DNA from 3 places in the Lysinibacillus sp. Y5S-8 genome. Region 2 is predicted to be linked to each of the others. Evidence: riboswitches for the same ligand, from Rfam matches in the RefSeq annotation. Region 2 holds a riboswitch; each other region holds the start of a gene.

Region 1 (8,435 bases), 770 kb from region 2:
CTACTGCAGAAATGGTCAAAAACGCCATCGAGGTCGGCTATCGAAGCATCGATACAGCTGCTATTTATGGCAATGAAGAAGGTGTAGGAGAAGGTATTAAACAGGCACTAACATCCACTAGTTTACAACGTGAAGACCTGTTTATTACATCAAAAGTGTGGAACGATGGATTAAGCTATGAGGAAACTGTTACAGCCTATGAAAAGAGTTTAGAAAAACTTGGTTTAGATTATATAGATCTTTATCTTATTCATTGGCCAGGTAAAGATAAATATACTGACTCTTGGAAAGCTCTAGAAGACTTATATGATCAAGGTAAGATAAAAGCAATTGGCGTATGTAATTTCACAGCCTCACACTTACAAAACTTACTATCATTTGCTCGCATTAAGCCTGTTATCAATCAAGTGGAATTTCATCCACGCTTACAGCAAGCTGAGCTTCATTCATTCTGTAATAACCACCAAATTCAACTGGAGGCTTGGGCACCTTTAATGCAAGGTGGGCTTCTTAAAGATGAAACGATTTCGAAAATCGCCATAAAATATGGAAAATCTAATGCTCAAGTTATTTTGCGCTGGGATGTACAAAACGGCATTATTACGATTCCAAAATCGGTGCGTCGAGAACGCATGATACAAAATGCTGATATCTTCGACTTCCATCTAACAGACGAAGAAATGGCTACAATCAATGCGATGAATCTTGAACAGCGTGTCGGACCGAATCCAAATGAATTCGACTTTGCTCTATAAGCATAAAAAGAGGAAAAGAGACTGTCTTGCATGTGACAGTCTCTTTCTCCCCTCATTACGATGTTTGCTGCATTGCGATATCTTCATCACGTTGTTTTAACAGTACATCTTCACCTTTATCCTGTAATAATTCAACATGCTTTTCGCCCCAAGTGCAAAGCATGTTCAGAATAGGTTCCATCCCTTGTCCATAGGTCGTTAATGAATATTCGACTTTTGGTGGTACTTGATTGAAGACCTTTCGATGAATTAATCCAGCCTGCTCTAACTCTCTTAACTGACTTGTAAGCATTTTTTGAGAAATACCCGGAATTAATCGGCGAAACTCATTTGTTCGAATTTTACCATGGTGGTTTAAATGACAAAGAATGACTGGTTTCCATTTACCACCGATAACTTCAAGCGTAGCTTCAACACCAATATTATAAACTTTTTGCATTGTGACCCCCTGTAATATTCAAAAGTAACTAAAAGTACCGTACATATCTTTTAGGTATGTATGAATAGTACTACACACACTAAAAAAAATCAAAGGAGATTTTAATAGTATGTCAAAATCAAAAGAGCCAAGTGCTAAATTAACCTTACTAGCTCTTGCAATCAGTGCATTCGGTATAGGTTCCACTGAATTTATCAGCGTTGGACTTCTACCATTAATTACAGATGACTTTGGTATCTCTCTAAGCACAGCTGGCTTAACCGTTTCTATATATGCACTAGGGGTAACTGTTGGAGCTCCATTATTAACAGCCTTAACATCACGCCTTAGTCGAAAAACCGTATTATTGCTTGTCATGACCATCTTTATAGTAGGTAACTTAGCAGTCGCTTTAGCACCTAATTTCTCTTTATTATTAATCGGACGTATTATTTCAGCATTAGCACATGGTGTGTTTATGTCCATCGCTTCCGTTATAGCGGCTGATGTAGTGGAACCAAATAAACGTGCCAGTGCTATTGCCTTTATGTTTACAGGCTTAACTTTGGCTACTGTAACAGGTGTTCCACTTGGTACATTTATTGGTCAAGTAACAGACTGGCGGATGTCGTTCATCTTTATCGTCGTCATTGGGATTATCGGTTTAATTAGTAATGCGATCTTAGTACCTAACCAATTGTCGAAAGGCAATCCTATTTCTATTCGTGATATTGGCAAAGTATTAGGCAATATTCGCATGATTTTAATATTGTTCATTACCGCAATTGGATACGGTGGTGCCTTTGTTGTCTACACATATATTTCACCTATTTTAGAGCAATATATGGGGTATTCTCCTCATGCAGTAGTCATTATTTTAGTGGTCTATGGTATTTGCGTTGCGATCGGTAATACATTAGGTGGTCATTTTGCTAATCATAATCCGCTACGTTCTATCTTTATTATTTTTGTAGGACTTGCCTTGGCGTTGCTCGGCATTGGCTTCATGCTCGAATCACCTATTATCGGATTAATCATGGTATTAGTAATGGGCTTATTTATGTTTATGAATGTCCCAGGATTGCAGCTATATGCTGTTCTACTGTCTGAAAAATATGTACCTTCAGCTATTTCTATGGCCTCAGCATTAAATATTTCTGCCTTCAACATTGGTATATTTTTAGGGTCCTATATTGGGGGCTTCATTATTCGCCATCAATCATTAGCGCATACTCCCTTGTATGGATTTTTAATGGTTATGCTTGCAGCAATTGTTACATTAGTCTGGTACATTTTCGATAATAAAAAACAATAGGAAGTCAAATTTCATTTTGTATAAAAAAGAAGTAGAGAATGTGTATTGTTTGTTGATATGTTGTGTCCTATAATTTACTAGAATCAAACGAGAATGATTATCATTCTAGGTTAAGGTGACATTCTTACTGTTTTAGTAAATTAATAGGAGTGAATAGCAATGCGTAGAGGTCGATATTTTTCATTTGTCCTTTTACTTGCACTAATGTTCGTGTTAGGTGCCTGTGGCTCAAATGAAGTAAAAGAGGATACAGCGAAAGAAGATCAATCAACTAAAGATACAAGAATTGTAGAAGATGAGTTTGGAAAGGTAGAAATCCCTACAAACCCACAGCGTGTAGCTGCTATCTATATGGAAGATTATTTAACTGCCTTGGATGTAAAACCTGTTGTGCAATGGTATCACCCATCCTGGGGTAAACAGGACTATTTAGGATTAGATGTTCCTGAGTTCGACATTACTGGTAGTATGGAAACATTACTACAAGCTAAGCCTGATTTAATCATTGTGGATGGCGCTGCTGATAAGGCAAAATATGAAGAATACTCAAAGATTGCACCTACTTACCGCATAAAAGAAGATATTCTACAAGACCCACGTGAAATTGTAAAAACAATAGCGGATGTTTTAAATATTCCTGATAAAGCAAAGGAAATCGTTGATAAATATGAGCAACGTGTATCCGATTTAAAAGCAAAATTAGATGAATCAATTGGAGACGAAACAGTTGCTGTTGTACGTCTAAATACAGCAGATCAAACATTAGCATTATTCGGTATCAAAAATCGCTATACTGGTTATATCTACACAGAAACTGGCTTAACACCGCATCCGTTAGCACGTGATATGACAGAGTTCCAAGAGGTCTTATCAGAAGAGGCTATTCCAGAGCTAGATGCGGATCATATCATCCTTTTCCCTTCAAATGGCACTTGGGATTCGGAAGAAAATCAAGAAGCGATTAAATGGTTAGATAGTACACTATGGAAAACAGTACCTGCTGTTAAAAATGGGCATGTCTATATTGCAGATCGAACATATTGGCAGTCTGGAGCTATCACAGCTAACCTGCTGAAATATGATGATCTTGAGAAATGGTTCGTGAAATAATTTTCAAAAGAAAGCTCTTCAGAGAGCTTTCTTTGTGTTGTTCTCCAAATTCAATTATAAAAGGGGGAATCATCAATGGGTAACTTAACACATGTCTATACGTTACAAACTATTTCTTATGTGATTCAATCAACGAACAAGCAACAGTTTAATAGTGATTTCTATACACTTTTCATCGTAATGAGTGGCAGCGGAAAGCTAGAAATAGATCATAACACCATTCATCTTAGTGAAGAAAAGTGCATATCGATTCCTCCTAATAACACGGTTAGTATACACATTCAAAACGAGCACCTTTGTTTTTATCAATTACAGTTCAACATTGTCCATCTTAGCAATAAACAGACTACTAGCCCTTTTAAGCGTGTCAAAGAGCAACGTCTCCTCCCCTTTTCGCAATGTCGTAGACTGTTAGAAGCCATTTATCAGAACCGTCTAGCGGAGGATGAGCACACCATCTTTGAGCAGCATGTACACTTTCAAGAGCTGATGTTATTGCTCTTACATCAAACAATACCCAAGCTGGTGCAAAAAAATGATCGTCAATCAGTTGAGCAATCCATTAACTATTTGCATAAACATTTTGAAAAAGAGTGGACTGTCGAGCAGTTGGCAGAGCTAGCTGATGTTCCAAGATGGAATTATACCCGTATGTTCAAAGAGATTACAGGGCAAATCCCTCTTCACTATTTAAATAATATTCGCATTGAAAAAGCCAAGCAATTATTAATGACAACAAATGATCGGGTATTTGAAATTAGTCAGTCTATCGGATTTAATAATGAGTATTATTTCAATCGTCGTTTTAAAGAACATGTCGGCATCTCTCCAGGACAATACCGAAGAAACCAAAGCAGCAATCTACGTGTATTTGCACCATTCTTAGAAGATTTCTTTGTCGCCCTTGGGATTACACCAATTGCTCAATTCAGTCATCCAAAATGGGGAAAACAAGACTATTTAGGTCTACAAGAAGTGCCTGATATCGATGTACAAAATGGAGAAATGGATCGACTCCTTCACTATAAACCAACATTAATTATGCTAGATGCAGGTATAGAGCGATGGGAATCCTGTCATCATTTAAATGAAGTAGCTCCCATCTGTCATATCTCACATCCTGGAGAGAACTGGCAGTCTACTTTGTTTAAGATTGCTGATTTAACGGGAAAAACCTCCTTGATGCAAGATGTGATCCTACAATATGAGGATAAGGTACGGCAAGCAAAAGGAATTCTTAGTAAATCCGTTTATGGGCAAAGTGTGGCATTTCTCCGCATTTCAGCTATTGGCATTACTCTATATGCGGGTCCTGAATGTGGCTATACGGGGCCAATTTTATATCGTGACCTAGGTTTAATGCCACATCCACTTGTCTGGAGTATTCCGCACAATCAACGTAAAGCACCACTGACATTTGATCAATTGCTGCAATTAGATGCGGATCATTTATTTATTACTTTTGATAAACAACATTCCATTTACGAGAACGAGGAGCGTACGATTTTAAAAACTTCTATGTGGAAAAATCTAGCTGCAGTCAAAACCAACTGTGTATATGAAGTGGATTTTTTAACATGGATGAATTACGGTATACTGTCTCATAGTAAAAAAATTGATGATGTCTTACATGTTCTCGGCTAAAAGAGGAAGCTCACTTTGGCTTCCTTTTTAAATGATTAGGACAGACATTGCACTGCAAAATAACACCTAAAGACGTCTAGCTACATAAGATAAGATATCAGCTATAGGATAGGAGGAATTACATTGTATTACAATCCTTATCCGTACTTTGTTCATCCTTATCATTACCCAACGTCGCCACTTGCCCAGCAGCTTGCCGTTAGACCTATTCCTCAACATTTAGCAATGCCGAACACTAACCCCTTTCCACCTGTCGACACACATAAATTAAAAATTTCAGCTACACGGATAAAGGCGATAATGCAACAGGCTCAATTGCTTACGGATAAAATTGATAGCTCCCAACAATTTGCACATGATCTAATGAATGCTGCACAGCTTTCAAATAAAACAGAGGTTGATAAATTAATCACATCAACAGGCATTACGATGAAATTTGATGCAAATTATACACCAGACAATTTCAGAATACGTCTTATGGATAATGGTTGTTGTGGCATAACCATAAATTTAAGTTGGTAAAAAAATTTACCCTTATATCTCTATCGAACTTGTAAACTATAAAATTCTATGCTAAAGTGTTTTTATTATTATTTCTGAAAATTCTTATATCACTTTTCTTATCGAGAGAGACGGAGGGATTGGCCCGATGAAGTCTCAGCAACCAGCTCAACAGTATGGTGCTAATTCCAATTGGCAAAATTTTAAGCCTTAAAGATGAGAAGAAGAACTACCGTTGCTTATTTTGGAGTCCTCTTCTAAGGGGACTCTTTTTTATTTTCTACTAATTTTAACAGAAAGCAGTGAAATCAATGTCAAACCAACTTTTACAAGCATTACAATTATTAAAATCAAAACAATGGGTTGATTTAACACATACATTCGGCCCTAATTCCCCACATTTTTTTATGTTTGAAGATGCTAAATTTGAAACATTATTCTCTCATGATGACGGGTTCTTCGCACAACAATTCACGTTCCCAGGACAATATGGCACACATATCGACCCACCCATTCATTTTGTGCGAGACTCCCGCTATCTAGAAGAATTAGAACTAAAAGAACTAGTTCTTCCTCTTGTCGTCATTGATAAATCACGAGAAGCTGCTAGCAATCATGACTTCTCGCTAAGTGTGCAAGATATTTTTGATTTTGAAGCACAACATGGAGTAATTGAAGCAGGTACCTTTGTAGCGCTACGTACGGATTGGAGTAAGCGCTGGCCAGATAAAGAGGCATTTAGTAACCAAGATATGGATGGACATAACCATATACCAGGCTGGGGCTTAGAGGCTTTACAATTTTTATTGAAGGAACGTCAAATAAGTGCACTTGGCCATGAAACATTTGATACTGATTCAGCCGCTGATTTTCACAAAAATGGTAAGCTAGATGGCGAATACTTCGTGCTTGAACAAAACATCTATCAAATTGAGTTGATGACTAACTTGGACAAGCTACCTGCGAAGGGGGCAATTATCTTCAATATCGTCCCTAAGCCTGAAAAGGCATCTGGATTCCCTGTACGCTCATTTGCTATTTTGCCATAACACAAAGGTCTGTACGATTCATGTGTTGAATCATACAGACCTTTATTTTCGTATATTTCTTTTTTTGAATAGATAGTAAACGATGAGCATTACGAGGCCAAACAATAGGATGAGATAAATACTATAATGGGATAAATAATAACCAACAAACCGCCACTTCTCCCCAAGCATCCTCCCTAACGTTATAAATGTGAAAGTCCAGATAAATGCCCCTGTATAGGCAAAAAAAGCAAACTTTCTATATGGATAATTATTAATTGCCGCAATATAGGCTGTCAGATGCCGTACACCAGGTATAAAATAGCCTATTAATAATAAAGTTGGCCCAATTTTAGTAAACAGTTGTTTTGTAAAATCAATTTTTTGCTCCGTAATATGAATTTTGGGTCCATATTTCTGCAATAATGGTAAGCCAAAACGATAGCCGATATAGTAGCTTAAGGTAATACCGCCAACTGCACCAATCATTGCACTTACTAAAGCGGGAATGTGTTCAAGGCTTTCTATATAAACACTGTAGCCAACATATGTTAGAAAGACTTCATCAGGAAGTGGCAACCCAACAACGCCTCCAATTAGGATCACGATAATACCCAAATACCCGTAATGTTCAATTAGAGATTGCACATGATGTGCCATATAACATCCCACCCAAAATTTATTAAAACTCATTGATTAACAAGTTCCTTCAATATATCTAAGAGAACCTGAAGCATCGACTTTAAGACCTTCAGCAGCTTTATATCATTTGAAACTGCCGTAAAGCAAAGTCAATACCACCTTCAGTGGAACTCTTTGTAACAAAATTCGCAACCGCTTTTAGAGCTGCGCTACCATTTCCCATAGCAATACCTAGTCCTACATGCTCTAACATATCAATATCATTATTCCCATCTCCAAAAGCAATAGCATTCTCAGGACCAATGTTAAAATGGTCTAGTACCGCTTTAACAGCTATAGATTTGGCAACATCCTGCTGTAATACATTCACAATATAAGGATGCCATCGCTGCCAAAATATATGCGGAAATTGGCTAGCATATCTTTTTTCAGCCTCCTCATCTGCATATAGACACATGAGAAAAACTTCTTCATCCACAATTTTTTCATTCACAACCGGAAAATCTCGTAAAGATAGAGTTGCCTGCATCGCATTGAAAGCAGCTGGATGCTGGATGCCATTCATCGATAGTTGCTCTGTAAAAAATGTGAGGCTATGCTGCTGTTCACGAGCAAAAGCTTGTACATTTTGAACAATATCTTTAGCAATAGGTGTTTTATGTATGATTAAATCCTTGTGTTTCACATATGCCCCATTTGCTGTTATAAAGGTTTCAATTCCCAGCGCTTGTATCTCCTGACACATCGATAAAGGTCTTCCTGTAGCTGCTCAAGGTGAATTCCTCTCTCCTGCAAAAGTTGAATGGCCTGCTTTGTGCTTTCTTCCACACAGCCATCCTCGTAATTAATCAGTGTTCCATCCACATCAAAAAATATGATATTATAATTCATCTTAAGCCCCTTTATAAAACAGTACTTTAGAATCACAAACATTTAATTCATTCCTTATACTCAATGAAAAGTATGAAAGTATTTTGACAAACTTTCAGCAAACTCTATAACTTACATTAACAGCACCGATA
Region 2 (8,435 bases):
GAATAGCATGCTTTACCTCATCTCTTGAAGCAAGTGGTACTCTTGCAATAACCTCTCCTGTTGATGGATTATAAACCTCTGAAAATCGGCCACTTGTACCAGCTACCTCTTCCCCTTGGATAAAATGTGTGAGCGTTTTCATTTCTTGCTGAACTGTCATAATTAGACCACTCCTTTATCGTATTATTGTTCAAAATCGAATTCTTCTTTGCTAAAAATAGAACTTGATTCATCGGGTTGTTTAATCGTCTTTTTCTTTTGAGTAAGCACATAGAAAATCATCACAATAGCGACGACAACGCATGTAAATAAAATTTGTGAGCGCATAGACTCTATAAAGAACATCGCCATTAATAAAGCTGTTGTAGCAAATATTGTGAAATACGTTAAATAAGGGAATAACCACATCTTCACCTTTAATAGCTCTAAATTTTCTTGTTCAATCTTGCGTCGCATTCTTAATTGTGAAAAGGCAATGATTAAATAAAGTATTAAAGTAATCGCACTACAAGAGCTCAGTAAAAACATAAAAACTTTATCTGGCGAAACATAATTCATAATGACTGCAATATACGAGAAAAATGTAGCTGCTAAAATGGCATTGACAGGTGCACCTTTTTTGTTTAATTTTAAAAATGCTTTTGGCGCTTCTCCCTTTTCTGCTAAAGAAAATACCATGCGTGATGTTGCATAAAGTGCTGAATTTAAACACGATAGCACCGCTGTTAACACAACAAAATTCATAATTTGTGCGGCAGCAGGAATTCCAATATAATCGAGTACCGCTACATAAGGACTTGTTAAAATATCGGAGGAATGCCAAGGCAATAGCGTTACAACAACCGCAATAGAGCCCACATAGAAAATTAAAATACGCCAAGTAATGGAATTGGTAGCTTTCGTTACAGCAGCTAATGGTTCATCTGATTCACCAGCAGCAATGGCCACAATTTCTGTTCCCATGAAGGAAAAAATAACAATGACGACCCCCATTAGAACAGCACCAAAACCATTAGGTAAAAAACCACCTTGCCCGACTAGATTGGTCATACCTACAGCATTAAAGTTTGGGGCGATGCCAAAAATAATGAAGGCACCAAGACCAAGAAAGACCACTATACTTGCAACCTTAATAAGAGAGAACCAATACTCGAACTCACCAAATGCTTTGACAGAAAGAACATTCGTTAAAGTAAGTGCTACGGTTAGTAACAAACTTAATAGCCATAAAGGCATCCCGTCATACCAATATTGAATAATGGCTGCCGCTGCTGTTGCTTCTAGTGCAATCGCAATGACCCAGAAAAACCAGTACAGCCATCCAATCATAAAACCTGCCCACGGGCCAATGGCTTCATGCGCATAATGTGCAAATGAGCCACTCGTTGGATTAACAGCTGCCATCTCGCCTAGCATACGCATAACTAAAACAACGATAATTCCTGCAAATATATACGATAAAATGGCCCCTGGACCAGCTAAATTAATAACTGAACCACTCCCCATAAATAGGCCAGCACCGATTACTCCTGCAATAGCAATCATCGTCATATGCCGCTTCTTTAACCCTCTTTGTAAATGCGTTTGTTGCTCCATATCTGTCACCCCTTTTAGTAGATTGCTTGATCGCTTACAAAAATTTTACATGTTTCATAACGTTGAAGTAATAGACAAACTGTAAAATTCTATACTTTTGTTTTAAACATAATGTAAAATAGACTAAATATTCTTAAAATATTATATCAACGAATTTATAAGAAAATATAAATCATTAAACAGAAAAAATACACAATGCGTATAACTAAGGGAGGGGCTAAATTGAGTTCATTTCAACTAAAAGTACTAGATGTTTTGGAAAATAAGTATTTTCATAAGGCAGAGGTAGTTGCAGGTCATGAAGGATTATCAAGAATTATCAAATGGGTACATGTTCTTGAAATCGTACAAGTTGATCATTTTTTAGTTGGTGAGGAGTTAGTATTAACAACAGGAATTAGTCTCCAGCATAGTATCGCTAATTTTGCTGCATTTGTAGAAGCCATCATTCAAAAAAATTGTGCTGCTCTTTGTATTGAGTATGGCTCTTATATTCAGACCGTTCCAGAAGCAATACTAACACTGGCAAACCGGCATCAGTTTCCCATTATTGTTTTTCATGAGGCAGTTCCTTTTGTTCGTATTACGCAGGATTTACATAGCCAAATTATTAATCAGCAATATTTAATGATTTCTTCGCTAGAATCTTATGCACAAGCTTTGAACAAAAATGCTGTCTTAGGACAAAACACTGAAGACATTTTACAAAATATGTATAATGAATTAAAAACACAAATCATGTTCTCCATTAAGGGACGCAATCCTATCTTTTTCCCCAATACGACACACCAAAAACGTCAGCAGCTATTAACATTGAACAAGTCTGCTCAGCAATTTAAACATGGACCTATTTTTATCTTTGATCAGCATTATGCAGATTTAACACTCTATCGAGAGGATGGACTATTTTCAGAGTTTGAATTATTAATATTAGATCGTACAGCAACGGCGCTGGCACAGCTATTAATGCGAGAGTTTTATATTGAGGAAAAAAAGAATATTGAGGATGCTACAATTTTAGTCGATTGGATTGATCAAAAATTATCTAAGGAAGAAATCTATAAATTTATCGTTACACATTACACGGGCTATACACAATCTAGTGGAGCTGTCTTTATATTATCCTCTCCTACTACAATGACAAAGACACAGGAGGATATGGTCTATAGTAAGCTTTATTATCGAAATCTATTTGAGCAACATGGATTTATGCCATTTTTATTCGAAAGAAAAAGCTATATTATTTTTATTTTACTTCATACGAAAGACAGTAAAGCTATTCGTGACATATTGAATAGCATTTTTTCCACACTGCCCAATACCGACTTTTATAAAAAGCAGCAAGCACAAGGTTTTCAAATAGCCGTTGGAAAGGTTGTTTGCGATGTAGAAGAAATTCCTAAAAGCTATCAAACTGCTTTAGAAACTTTATATATTTGCCGCAAAGTGCAAACGTCCTCTTTCTTCTATGATGATTTGCATTTATATCATTTAATCTATAAATTACAAATGCAAGTGAATTTACAGGAAGTGATTTACGATTATTTACAGCCCGTTATTGAGTACGATAAAAAATACAATAGCAAGCTTCTTGAAACATTACAGGTTTATTTACAAACAAATGGCTCCAAGCAGCAAACAGCCAACCAATTATTTATTGTTCGTCAAACACTCTATCACCGCTTAAGAAAGCTTGAAGGTTTACTAGGTGAAAATTTCATGAAAGGGCATAACCGCATTACATTAGAATTTATGCTATTGGCAAATTCATTGATTGAGGATAAGGGCTAGAAAAAAGATGGCACGCTCAAAAGATTACTCCATCTTGAGCGTGCCCCTCTATTAGCCTTTCACGACAACATCATGATATAGTCCTGGTCTGCGGTCGTCATAAACTGGAATTCTTCCACGTACTTCATCGACAATAGAAAAATCTACATCAATCACCGCTACTTCTTCATCCTCTGCACCGATCCAAAGTACTTCTCCCCAAGGCTGTATGATCATCGATTGGCCATTAAAGTTTTCTACCTTTTTTGAAATGCGATTAACTGCTATTACAAAACATTGGTTCTCAATCGCACGAGCTTGCAGCAATGTTTTCCAATGATCAATCCTTGGTGTTGGCCATTGGGCTGGTACAAATAATACCTTTGCTCCTTGTAATGCGTGTGCACGTAACCATTCTGGGAAACGAATATCATAACAAATGACCCCAGCAGCTTCAATATCTCCTAGAGCAAATCGATTCATTTCATCCCCTGCTTCTAAGTAGAGATGCTCATCCATTAAACGGAAAAGATGTGCTTTGCTATATTCCCCTACAAGTTCTCCATTGCAATCAAATGTATACATCGTATTATAAAATTTGTCGCCTTTCTTCGTTGAAACAGAACCACCTACAATATGTACACCAAGTTCCTGTGCTAATTCAGCCAAGAAGGATTTCGTACGTTCACCATCGACATCCGCTAGTTCAGGCAGCTTCTCTAACGCATAGCCTGTATTCCACATTTCAGGCAACACAATGATTTCTGCTCCTTTTTTTGCCACTTCTCGAATCTTGTCCTCAGCTCGTGCAAAATTTTCTTCTACTTTGCCAAAGCCAACATTTAATTGAATACAACCGATTTTCATATCCATTCCTCCTCTAGACAATTATTAAAAAAAGTAATACTATTTGCTTCATATTCTTCAATAATAATTATTATATTCTGAAAAGGGTGATCATGCATGGAATTCTCTAAAAAACTACAGCAACTACCCACTCAATTTTTTGCAGCGTTAGTTCAAAAAGTAAATAATGCCTTAGAAGAAGGTCGCGATGTCATTAATCTTGGTCAAGGAAATCCCGATCAACCAACGCCCCCTCATATCATTCAAGCATTACAGGAGGCGGCTGAAAATCCACAAAATCACAAATATTCACCATTTCGCGGTATCGCTGAATTACGTCAAGCAGCTGCCGACTATTATAAACGTGAATATAATGTGAATCTAAATCCTGACACAGAGGTAGCGATTCTTGGCGGGACAAAAATTGGTCTCGTTGAGCTACCTTTAGCCGTATTAAATCCAGGTGATACGATGCTCTTACCAGACCCTGGCTATCCAGATTACTTATCAGGTGTCGTATTAGGTGATGTCCATTTTGAAGTGATGCCACTTTTAGCTGCAAATGATTTCTTACCTAATTATCATGCATTACCTGATGAAGTGAAAGAGAAGGCGAAGCTACTTTACCTAAATTACCCGAACAACCCTACAGGTGGTACAGCAACACTTGCGTTTTTTGAAGAGACCGTTCGCTTTGCGAAGGAACACAATATTATCGTATCACATGATTTTGCTTATGGGGCAATAGGATTTGACGGTAATAAACCTATTAGCTTCCTACAAGCTGAGGGGGCAAAAGAAGTAGGAATTGAAATGTACACACTCTCCAAAACTTATAATATGGCAGGCTGGCGTATAGGCTTCGCTGTCGGTAATGCCGACATTATTGCTGCCATTAATCTGATTCAGGATCATCTGTTTTGTAGTCAATTCCCTGCTATTCAACAAGCAGCAGCAGCGGCACTTACAGCTTCCCAAGAATGTGTGGATGAACTGCGAGCTACCTATGAAGGTCGCCGCAATGTACTCATTGAAGAAGCTCAAAGAATTGGTTGGCATGTAACGGCTCCAAAAGGCTCCTTCTTCGCATGGCTCCCTGTACCATCAGGCTATACTAGCGAGCAGTTTGCCGATTTATTATTGGAAAAGGCTGATATCGCTGTAGCAGCAGGCAATGGTTTCGGCCGATATGGCGAAGGCTATATCCGTGTTGGTTTACTTGTTAGCGAGGAACGCTTACGTGAAGCAATCCATAGAATCGAACAATTACAATTATTCAACCTTTAACCATGCCATGAGGCTGGGACAAAAGTAAAAATGTTAGACCGATTATAAGCTCGGTCTAACATTTTTTAATTCAGGAAGGAACATTCAACTCAGTGAAAAGAAAAAGTTAGTACATTTTCGCTATTTTTCAATCTTCCTTGGCTGCTGTAAACCGTGTTCTAATGGATAAAATTGAACATGGCCTGTTTCTTCATCAAATTTTCGAAAGTGCTGGATGCCTTGAACCTCAGCTAGCACTATGTCAGCCGTAATAACAGGGTTCCCCCCCTTCATAAAATGCCCCCCTGACACAACGCCCCATTGATCACTCATAGAACCATGGAAATGTGTTTCATATCCCCCATCGCGCTTACATACTACGCCAGAGCCTTGGATCAATTCGAGTGGTCCCTCTTTTTTAATGACATCGCTAAAACTTACGTTAATCTGAGATGTTTCATCAGGTACTAAATAAACAAAGCTACTTTTTTGAAGGCTACCTATACAGCTAACAATTGTTGCTGACTCAATCTGGTTCTCCTCACAAAGTGCCTCTATTCCTTCAATAATGTCTGTACCCATTAGCAGTCGGGCACTCACAACCTTGCCAAATGAACCTATACCATAATTAACTCTTACAGACATTGCTATCCCTCTTTCATGCCAAAATATTATAATAATATAAAAGATTTAAAAAATATTTATTGACTTACTATAACCTATAAATTATATTAGTTCTATCGGAATTACAAAAAAATATGATAAATCTCTTATCAAGAGTAGCTGAGGGACTGGCCCTATGAAGCTCGGCAACCTCCTTTTAGAAGGAAGGTGCTAAATCCTGCAAACGATTATCGTTTGATAGATAAGAGAGGACATTTTTTCATGAGCCTCTCTTAGTTTGTAAGAGAGTTTTTTTATTTTCAAAAACCGATAAAAACAATCTTGGAGGTAGTTTTCATGAAAAAGAAAAATAAATTTTTAGTAGGTTTAGCAAGTCTTACATTAGCAGCAGCTCTAGCAGGTTGTGGCTCTAAAGAAGAGAGTAAAGGTCAAGCTGAAGCAATTAATGAAAATAAAATCGTCGTAGGTGTCACGTCTGGTCCACACGAACAAATCGCAGAAGTTGCAGCGAAAGTAGCCAAAGAAAATGGGCTAGAAGTAGAGCTTAAATCATTTTCTGATTATGTTTTACCTAATACATCCTTATCTGAAGGTGATCTTGATGCGAATAGCTATCAACACGAGCCTTTCCTCGATACGTTTAATAAAGATCATGATACAGATTTAGTACCAGTAGGCAAAACAATTTTAAATCCAATGGGTATTTACTCTGAAAAATATAAATCCTTTGATGACATTCCGGATGGTGCAACGTTTGGTTTACCAAATGACCCAACAAATGGTGCTCGTGCCCTCTTTGTTTTACAAGAAGCAGGCTATATAAAATTAAAAGATGGGGCAGATTTAACAGCCTCTATCCGTGATGTAGAAGAAAACAAAAAGAATTTAAAATTCATCGAATTAGAGGCAGCTCAAATTCCTAAGCAGCTTAGTGAAGTAGATGTAGCAGCTATTAATACAAACTTCGCATTGGAAGCTGGCATTAATCCTAAAGATGACGCTATTCTTTTAGAATCTACTGACTCTCCATATGTGAACTATATTGTGGTACGTGCAGAAAATGAAAATGACCCAACAATTAAAAAGTTCGTTGAGGCTTACCAATCTGATGAAGTACGTCAATTCATTGAAGAAGAATTCAAAGGTTCAGTAATCCCTAGCTGGTAATACATTCAGGAAGCTTCTAGTAGCTGAAGAATCTGCCGAAATTCCTCTATGGAAAACGAGCAGATTCTTGCTTTTTAGGAGCTTGAGAAAGGAGCAATCAATCGGATGATTCAATTACAAAATATCTCAAAAGAATATAAGACGAAAAAAGACATCATTAAGGCTGTAGATGGAATCAATCTCCATGTAAAAAAAGGACAAATTCATGGTGTGATTGGCTATAGTGGTGCAGGTAAAAGTACACTCATTCGTTGCGTCAATCTACTAGAGCGACCTACAGCTGGAAAAGTGTTAATCGACAATGTGGACATTACTGCCCTTTCTCTTCATGAATTACGGCAAACACGCCAAAAAATCGGGATGATTTTCCAACATTTTAATCTATTAAAAACGGCAACCGTTTACAATAATATTGCTGTTCCTTTAAAGCTACTTGGCTATAACGAGAAAGAGGTAAAAAACCGTGTGGCTAAATATGCTGAAATTGTTGGATTAACAGACAAACTAGACAGCTACCCTAACCAACTTTCAGGTGGGCAAAAGCAACGTGTTGCTATTGCACGTGCCTTGGCACAGGAGCCAGAGGTTTTACTTAGTGACGAAGCAACAAGTGCACTCGACCCTGAAACAACCGAAGCCATTCTTGAATTGTTATTAAAAATCAACCGTGAATTAGGCATTACGATCCTGCTGATTACACATGAGATGAATGTCATTCAGAAAATATGTGATGAGGTTTCTGTTCTTGAATCAGGGAAAGTGGTGGAATTTGGTACAGCTATTGAACTTTTTGCTAAACCGAAGCATCCTACAACGAGAAAGTTTTTAAATACGATTTCACAACGTAATTTATCCCCTTCCCTGATCGAGCAGTTAAATGTTTCAGGCAGTGTCATTCGTTTAACCTTCCTAGGTGAAAGTACTGGTAAGCCATTACTAGCAGAAGTTACGAAAGTGTATGATGTACAACCAAATATTTTAACGGCAAATATTATTGAATTAAAAAACGGCATTGTTGGGAACATTGTGGTGCATTTACATGGAGAGCTTCACATTGTCCAAAAGGCACTCACATATTTTACGGAAAATGGCGTCGCGGTGGAAGAATTAGGAGGCGAATTCAATGAGTAGTATTCAAAGCTTCATTACAGATTGGTCAGATGTAA
Region 3 (8,435 bases), 1.6 Mb from region 2:
ACAATGGATATGCTAGAGCAAGGTGCGCTACATGCAGATGCACAGGAAATAGAAAATATGGTAGAAAAATATGTTCATTTACTTGATGCAGCAAAAAATATTCGCATTGACAAAGGCGGACATACATTAACGTTTAGTGTAGAAAATCGTTTGGGAATTCGTTCTACAGGTGTTATACGCCAAGCTGGAGAGCATGGGAATATCCCTTCTGGAGAATCTTATATTGCACCACTAGAAACATCTGCGAATGGAGAGATTTTAGTGGATGGTTCGATTGCTAATATAGGTGTTTTAAAGGAGCCATTATTATTAAAAATCACGAATGGTCGTTTAGAGGAGGCAATCGGTCCTGATGGTCCTCAATTACTTGCTTTACTTGGTGAAGGAAATGGTAGAATCATTGCAGAGTTTGGCATCGGAGCGAATAAAAGTGCCATCCTATGTGGTAATGTACTAGAGGATGAGAAGGTGTATGGGACAATCCATATTGCATTTGGTAGTAATAAGCCATTCGGTGGAGCAAATATGGCTGATGTCCATATTGATTGCGTTGTGAAAAACCCCACTGTCTATTTCGATGGTCAGCAAGTCATCTAAGGAAAAGCGTGTCTTCATATGAAGCACGCTTTTTTGCTTTACCTCACTATAGCTTACAGTTGCTTGTCTTTGTAGGATTACACTATAGTTAACATAGATAAGCTAGAGTAAAGGAAGCATTTTGCATCTAGCATTTCGTTAACTAGGAATCAACATTAGATCCTGTCCATAAAATAGGAGCAAAGAATAGGTATCGCTTCTATTAGTCATCAAGAAAGAACGTGAGGTTGAAAATATGCTAACATTTACAGATTTACATGGTCTACAAGTAGATTTGAGTTTTTCAAGAGGGGAATTTGAAGTCGAGCCAAAGCACGTCCTTGTTTTTTTAAAGCATGAAAATAAATGGCTATGTACCATTCATAAACGACGTGGTGTAGAGGTGCCAGGGGGCAAATTAGAGCAAGGTGAAACTTTAGAGGAGGCGGCTATTCGGGAAGTTTTCGAAGAGACGGGTGTCCGTGTGAAAAATCTCCAATGGTTCGCAGAATATGCCGTTCATGATACCATTGTGTTTTGTAAATCTGTTTTTACTGCACAATTTTTAACGCAGGAGGACATTGAATTTGATTTAGAAACATCGGGTATGCTTTGGCTAACGGATGAAGAATTTGCTCATCATCCTAATTTAAGCTTTCATATGAAGGATGAGGGTATGAAGAAAATGCTGGAGGAGTTGAAAGACCGTGACATACAATGGTGAAATTGTGGAAAAACGTGCCTATCCCTCACCGAATCCAGCCATACGACTAACAGAAATAACCTATCTATCACAGGGCTTACGTATAAAAGGATTATTAGCAGAGCCAAAGGCAGAAGGTACATATGATGGCTTTTTATATTTAAGAGGGGGCATGCAAAGCATTGGGATGGTAAGACCTTCACGTATTGCCCAATTTGCTGCACAGGGCTTTATCGTTTTTGCCCCATACTATCGTGGAAATCGTGGTGGAGAAGGCCGTGATGAGTTTGCAGGAGCAGACCGTTATGATGCTGTTTATGCCGTAGATGTTCTCAAGCAATATTGTAATGACAATATACATGTTTTTGGTTTTTCTCGTGGGGGAATTATGGCTCTTTGGACAGCCATTTTAAGAAAGGATATTACCTCGGTCGTCACATGGGCAGGTGTTTCGGACGCAACAGCCACTTATTGGGAACGTACGGATATGCGCAGAATGATGAAGCGTGTAATTGGAGGAACACCGAATCGTGTACCAGAAGCTTATGATGCGCGAACCCCACTTTTCGAGATAGAGCAGATTACTGCGCCTGTATTAATCATACATGGCTATCGTGATGAAAATGTAGATATCGAACATGCCAGACAACTAGCCTTTTTTTTAGAAGATGCGAATAAATCATATGAAACCTGGTATGATCCAGACCATGCACATCAATACCCACCAGCAAAAAATCGTGAAACCGTCCGTGCCCTTTGTGAATGGATGAAACAGCAATAAATAAATGATGAAAAAAAATACCCCCTCCTTAGAATAGCTATCCGCTTCAGGCAAGATAGCCATGCTAAGGAGTAGGGGGCAATAAAGGGGTGATGATTATTTCATGTTACTTTCTAAAAATTGTTGTATCGTAGCCCAGTAAAGCTCGCTTGCAACACTTTCTGCGCCACCATGTCCAGCTCCTTCAACAATCAACTTTTGCTTTGGTACATCTGCCGCTTCATATACTTCATTCAACATGGTAGATGGGACGAACGTATCGTTGTCTCCATGAATAAACAACATGGGTGTCTTCGATTTTGCCACTTGTTCAACTGCACTCGCTTCACCTAATGTATAGCCTGCTTTTAGTTTCGTCACTACAGAAGAGAAATGCATGATTGGAAATGCAGGTAAGTGAAAGATTGCTTTCAACTGATAGGAAAATTCATCCCATACTGAAGAATAGCCACAATCCTCAATGATTGCTCTAACGTTTGTTGGTAAATCCTCTCCTGAAGCCATCATGACAGTGGCTCCACCCATCGAAACACCATAAAGAACAATTTCAGCGCTCTTATTTAAGCTGACAATGTGATTGACCCATGAAACAACATCAAAACGATCATGCCAGCCCATGCCAATATAATCTCCTTCACTTTTACCATGGCCTCTCGCATCTGGAATAAGTACATGATAGCCCATATCATAAAAATGTTTAGCATACTTTGTCATTTGTGCGCCTTCGCTTGAATAGCCGTGAAAGATGATAGCCCATTTGTCAGTGGGATGATCATTTTGGATGGAGTAAGCATGGAGCTTTAGCGAATCATAGGATTGAAGCGAAGCATCTTCATATTGCTTATTAAACCATTGCTCAGTTGTTTCTTTCTCTTTAGCTTCCTGAGGATTGACAGCTATTACATTATGAGGTGCATCTAGCACTGCTGTTTTATCAGTGTCAGGATTTAATGCCAGATTATAAAAGTAATTTCCCGCAAAAAAACCAGCGCCAACAAATAAAGCCAACAACATTATAAGAATAGAAAATAGTATTTTATATTTTTTTGTCATATGTATCTCCCTAATACTAGCTACCTTCAAGGTAAAGAAAAAGAGAACGAATGAATTCGTTCCCTTTGATTCTTGTGTCTAGTCGTTATTTTAATGGGCCACCAAGTGTAGTAATGGCATCAGAAACGTTTGAGAATTTCTTGAAGTTTTCGTTGAATAAGCCTGCAAGTTCAGCAGCTTTTGCATCATATGCAGCTTTATCTGCCCATGCTTCACGAGGATTTAACACTTCTGACGGTACACCTTCAACTGCTGTTGGAATGTGTAAACCGAAGACAGCATCTTGTGTCGTTTCAACATTTGTTAATTTTCCGTCGATTGCTGCACGTACCATTGTGCGTGTGTAAGACAGCTTCATACGGCTACCTGTACCATATTCGCCACCAGTCCAACCAGTGTTCACTAGGAATACTTGTGCACCATGCTCGTCAATTTTTTGACCTAACATTTCTGCGTACACTGTTGCTGGAAGTGGAAGGAATGGAGAACCGAAGCAAGTAGAGAATACTGGTTCTGGCTCTGTTACACCACGTTCAGTTCCAGCAAGCTTAGAAGTGAAACCGCTTAGGAAGTGGTACATTGCTTGCTCTTTTGTTAATTTACTGATTGGAGGTAATACGCCAAACGCATCAGCTGTTAGGAAGATGATTGTTTTTGGATGACCTGCAACAGAAGGATCAACAATATTTTCGATGTATTGGATTGGATAAGCTACACGTGTATTTTCTGTTAATGAACCATCATCATAGTCACAAATACGAGTTTCTGGATCAACAGCTACGTTTTCTAAAACAGAACCGAAGCGGATTGCATTGTAGATTTCTGGTTCTTTCTCAGCAGAAAGGTTGATTGTTTTTGCATAGCAGCCACCCTCAATGTTGAATACACCATTATCAGACCAGCCGTGTTCATCGTCACCGATTAGCTTACGATCTGGATCAGCGGATAATGTCGTTTTACCAGTACCAGATAGACCGAAGAATAATGCCACATCGCCAGCTTCACCAACGTTTGCTGAACAGTGCATTGAAAGGATACCTTGCTGTGGTAATAAGTAGTTCATGATACCAAAAATAGATTTTTTCATTTCACCAGCATATTCAGTACCACCGATTAAGATCATTTTCTTTTCAAGTGATACAATGATGAAAGTTTCAGAAGCAGTACCATCAACTGCAGGGTCTGCTTTAAAGTTAGGAGCAGAGATGACAGTGAAGTCTGCAACATGAGAAGCTAATTCTTCTTCAGTTGGACGGATAAATAATTGATGAGCAAAAAGGTTGTGCCAAGCGTATTCATTAATTACTTGGATGCTTAGTTGTGAATCTTTGTCAGCACCTGCGAAGCCTTTAAATACGAATAACTCGTCACGTTCTTTTAAATATTTTATTACTTTTACATATAAGTTATCGAACACTTCAGAAGAAATCGGTTGGTTGACTTTACCCCAGTCAATTTGATCTTTTGTGCTTTCTTCTTCTACCGTATATTTATCTTTAGGTGAACGACCAGTGTATTTGCCAGTTTCTGCACGAACTGCGCCATCTACTGTTAACATTGCTTCACCACGAGATGTAGCTTTTTCTGCTAATTGTGGTACTGAAAGTTGAACATTAATGTTACCGCCGTTTAATAATTCCTTCAGTTCGTTTGCAATTTCTACTGAATTCATCGATTAAATACCATCCTTTTTTATAGTATTCCCTTGATTTAGAGGGATTTTTTCTTAATTTCAAAAATAGTATAACACAATTGCTTAAATAATCTATACTAATTAAGAAATTATTTTAGAGTTTTTATCACTTTTCAATAAACTGACAAAAAATAATGTTTTTCGAGTAGAATCCGATCAATCCTACTGTAATTAGGCGCAAAAATTGAGCCACACATATGTTACCACAAGTAGCTAGGTATGTTGTAGGGATTAATTTGCTTCTATTTACATCATCATCCAAGTATGAAAAGTTTTTGTGTAATCAGTTCCTTCCTTTCTATACAGTAATACATAAGAAAATATTTGACAACGTTCAACCTTTTCAGTAACATGAAATTGAACGGATACTCTTATCCCGAGCTGGTGGAGGGTCAGGCCCTGTGAAACCCGGCAACCTGCATGTTTTATTTCACAACATGCGTTGGTGCCAACCTGATGCAAGGGAACATCCCTTGAACGATAAGAGTGAAAGGTTACGAAGTCATTATTCCTTTCCTCATGTGCAGTAACGTGAGTAAAGGATTTTTTTATTGTTAAAAAAGAATGTAAAGGTAAGTATATGTAGTTCTTTCCTTATTATAATGACAGATCTTTCGAAATCCTCGTGTTAAAAGCAGCAGTAACGGCTTGAGAGTTCAATCCTTAGGAGCGGACTTGACATGGGTAATGAGTACCGTATTCATACACAACTACTTTTTGTAAGAGTAATAGGAGGAAAACCAAATGACAAACCGTCGACTGTTTACATCAGAGAGTGTAACAGAAGGACATCCAGATAAGATTTGTGACCAAATCTCGGATGCCATTTTAGATGCTATTTTAGCAGAAGATCCAAATGCACGTGTAGCGTGTGAAACAACTGTCACAACAGGATTAGTATTAGTAGCAGGAGAAATAACTACTTCTACTTACGTTGATATTAAAGGTATCGTTCGTGATACTGTAGCAGAAATTGGCTATACACGTGGTAAATATGGCTTTGATGCTGAAAACCTAGCGGTGCTTGTAGCTATTGGCGAACAATCACCTGATATTGCACAAGGTGTTGACCAAGCTTTAGAGGCTCGTGAAGGCTCTATGACAGATGCTGATATTGAAGCAATTGGTGCTGGTGACCAAGGTCTAATGTTTGGTTATGCATGTAATGAAACACCTGAACTAATGCCATTGCCAATCAGCTTAGCACATAAATTAGCACGCCGATTAACAGAAGTTCGTAAATCAGGTGAATTAGCGTATTTACGTCCTGATGGAAAAACACAAGTAACGATTGAATATGATGACAATAATGTACCTGTGCGAGTGGATACAATTGTTATTTCAACACAACATGATGAAGAAGCAACACTTGAACAAATTCAAGCTGATTTGAAAGAATTTGTTATTGCACCCGTTGTGCCAAGTGAATTATTAGATGCAAACACGAAATACTTTATTAACCCGACTGGCCGTTTTGTTATCGGTGGACCTAAAGGGGACGCTGGCTTAACAGGACGTAAAATCATTGTTGATACATACGGTGGTTATGCACGTCACGGTGGTGGCGCATTCTCTGGTAAGGATGCAACAAAGGTAGACCGTTCAGCGGCTTATGCGGCACGTTATGTAGCAAAAAACATTGTAGCAGCTGGCTTGGCAGAGCGCGCTGAGGTACAACTTGCCTATGCGATTGGTGTGGCTCAACCAGTTTCCATTGCGGTTGACACATTTGGTACAGGTAAAGCAAAAGAAAGCGAAATCGTAGAGTGGGTACGTGAGCTATTTGATTTACGCCCAGCAGGTATTATTAAAATGCTAGATTTACGTCGTCCGATTTATAAACAAACGGCAGCTTATGGTCATTTTGGTCGTACAGATTTAAATGTCCCATGGGAACAAATCGATAAAGCAGATGCTCTACGAGAAAAGGCACATCTATAAACTATTGAGCTAAAGTAATGAAGACATTAGAAAATTATTCTAATGTATTAAAAAGGAAAGGGGCAATATTGTCCCCTTTGTTTTTACAAAAAATCCCTCGCTACGATCCGTGAACATTTTAGTTACACGGAAATGCGAGGTATTTTTTTCGTTAATATTGAATTTTTGTGTATGTTGTTTACTTCTGAAGGGATTTATAATATTGTCCTTTTTCTGCATATTCGCGCACGATACGTTCCATATCCTCTTTATCTTCTGCATTTAATTCACGGACTACTTTTGCTGGACGACCTAATGCTAAACTATTCGGAGGAATGACTTTACCAGGAGGTACTAGGCTTCCTGCCCCAATAAATGCACCCTCTCCTATCTCTGCCCCGTCTAATATAATGGAGCCCATACCAATTAAAGCATTTTTGCGAATTGTACAGCTATGTAAAGTGACTTGGTGTCCAACTGTTACCTCATCTTCAATAATTAGCGGAAATTTTGGACTTTGATGTAAGCAACAAAGATCTTGGATACTGACACGTTTTCCAATAATCGTTGGGGAAACATCACCACGAATGACCGTATTAAACCAAATGGTTGTTTCAGCACCAATTGTTACGTCGCCCGTAACAGTTGCGTAATCAGCAATGAAGACAGATGGATCGATCTTTGGCATTTTATCTTTAAATGGATAAATCATGAAAATCGCCTCAATTCTTTCTATAATGTAGTATTATCGTATCAAATACGCAACTTTATGGAAATATAAAATTAAAATGAGCTATTTATTTCGATATAATCAATGTGTAATTATTTTTTAGGAGGACTATGTGAATGTGGAAATGGGAAGCTGAAGGACAAGCAAAGGCTGTGATTGCTATAGTTCATGGTGCATATGAAAATCACCGATGGTATGCATGGCTGATAGAGAAATTAAGATTGGAAGGCTTCCACATAGTCATGGGAGATTTACCTAATCATGGCGTGAATGCAAGGTTTGCTCGTGTCCATGATGAGGACTTCAAATTGTACAATAAATATACAAGAAATCTGATTGAGAATGCTTTTTCATATAATTTACCAACTTTTGTAATAGGACATGGGCTTGGAGCAACGTTAGTTCTTCACACAATGCAAAAGAAGCAATATGAATGTGCAGGGATTATTTTGACATCACCTTGGCTGCAATTAAAGCTTTTACCAGGTAAATTATCAAATGCTTTAACGAGTCTAAGTGCATTGACTGCAAATGTTAAAATGACTCACAATATTTCATATGAGAACCTTACACGCAATGTTGAAGGTAAGGACGAAATGAAAGATGAGGTACCATTCATGTCAGTCGTTTCAGTGAAATGGTATCGAGAGCTTCAGCAGATGATGAAAAATTTAGTGATGCTTCCAAAAGGTGAATTTCCGAATATGCCTATGCTCATTATGACAGCTGAGAAAGATAAAATTACGGAAATACGACAAACTCGAAATTGGCTCCATCAACAAGAGTTTACAGAGTTTCAATTTAAAGAATGGGCAAATTGCTATCACAATTTATTTCACGAAGTAGAACGAGAAGAGATTTTTATGTATATTCGTGATTTTATTAATAATGCTCTTCGAAGAATCGGTTATATCATTAAATAGGTTTTATCCCTTCCATTTACTAGAAGACTTACTTAAATATTGTTACTTAAATATAA

The links. Region 2 has a riboswitch for S-adenosylmethionine ahead of V6670_RS02265 (MetQ/NlpA family ABC transporter substrate-binding protein). Riboswitches for the same ligand answer to the same signal wherever they lie in the genome.
Region 1: it holds a riboswitch for S-adenosylmethionine, as region 2 does, so the genes downstream of both, V6670_RS21460 (cyclase family protein) here and V6670_RS02265 (MetQ/NlpA family ABC transporter substrate-binding protein) in region 2, are expected to answer to the same signal.
Region 3: it holds a riboswitch for S-adenosylmethionine, as region 2 does, so the genes downstream of both, metK (methionine adenosyltransferase) here and V6670_RS02265 (MetQ/NlpA family ABC transporter substrate-binding protein) in region 2, are expected to answer to the same signal.

The regions. Positions count from the first base shown of each region.
Region 1 covers NZ_CP145889.1:4,378,192-4,386,626, forward strand. The annotation lists gene V6670_RS21430 (aldo/keto reductase) at 1-755, shown strand, start outside; gene V6670_RS21435 (helix-turn-helix domain-containing protein) at 811-1,194, opposite strand; gene V6670_RS21440 (MFS transporter) at 1,304-2,488, shown strand; gene V6670_RS21445 (ABC transporter substrate-binding protein) at 2,648-3,598, shown strand; gene V6670_RS21450 (helix-turn-helix domain-containing protein) at 3,674-5,242, shown strand; gene V6670_RS21455 (hypothetical protein) at 5,366-5,764, shown strand; SAM riboswitch class I at 5,860-5,966, shown strand; gene V6670_RS21460 (cyclase family protein) at 6,055-6,792, shown strand; gene V6670_RS21465 (DedA family protein) at 6,835-7,431, opposite strand; partial or broken gene V6670_RS21470 (Cof-type HAD-IIB family hydrolase) at 7,532-8,304, opposite strand.
Region 2 covers NZ_CP145889.1:475,184-483,618, reverse strand. The annotation lists gene V6670_RS02295 (CoA-acylating methylmalonate-semialdehyde dehydrogenase) at 1-160, opposite strand, end outside; gene V6670_RS02290 (amino acid permease) at 184-1,596, opposite strand; gene V6670_RS02285 (PucR family transcriptional regulator ligand-binding domain-containing protein) at 1,819-3,387, shown strand; gene V6670_RS02280 (carbon-nitrogen family hydrolase) at 3,439-4,233, opposite strand; gene V6670_RS02275 (pyridoxal phosphate-dependent aminotransferase) at 4,330-5,499, shown strand; gene V6670_RS02270 (PPC domain-containing DNA-binding protein) at 5,620-6,123, opposite strand; SAM riboswitch class I at 6,246-6,350, shown strand; gene V6670_RS02265 (MetQ/NlpA family ABC transporter substrate-binding protein) at 6,439-7,269, shown strand; gene V6670_RS02260 (ATP-binding cassette domain-containing protein) at 7,375-8,400, shown strand; gene V6670_RS02255 (methionine ABC transporter permease) at 8,393-8,435, shown strand, end outside.
Region 3 covers NZ_CP145889.1:3,585,825-3,594,259, reverse strand. The annotation lists gene V6670_RS17370 (aminopeptidase) at 1-597, shown strand, start outside; gene V6670_RS17365 (NUDIX domain-containing protein) at 833-1,300, shown strand; gene V6670_RS17360 (prolyl oligopeptidase family serine peptidase) at 1,284-2,060, shown strand; gene V6670_RS17355 (alpha/beta hydrolase) at 2,157-3,113, opposite strand; gene pckA (phosphoenolpyruvate carboxykinase (ATP)) at 3,199-4,785, opposite strand; SAM riboswitch class I at 5,175-5,293, shown strand; gene metK (methionine adenosyltransferase) at 5,551-6,747, shown strand; gene V6670_RS17340 (gamma carbonic anhydrase family protein) at 6,926-7,438, opposite strand; gene V6670_RS17335 (alpha/beta hydrolase) at 7,573-8,379, shown strand.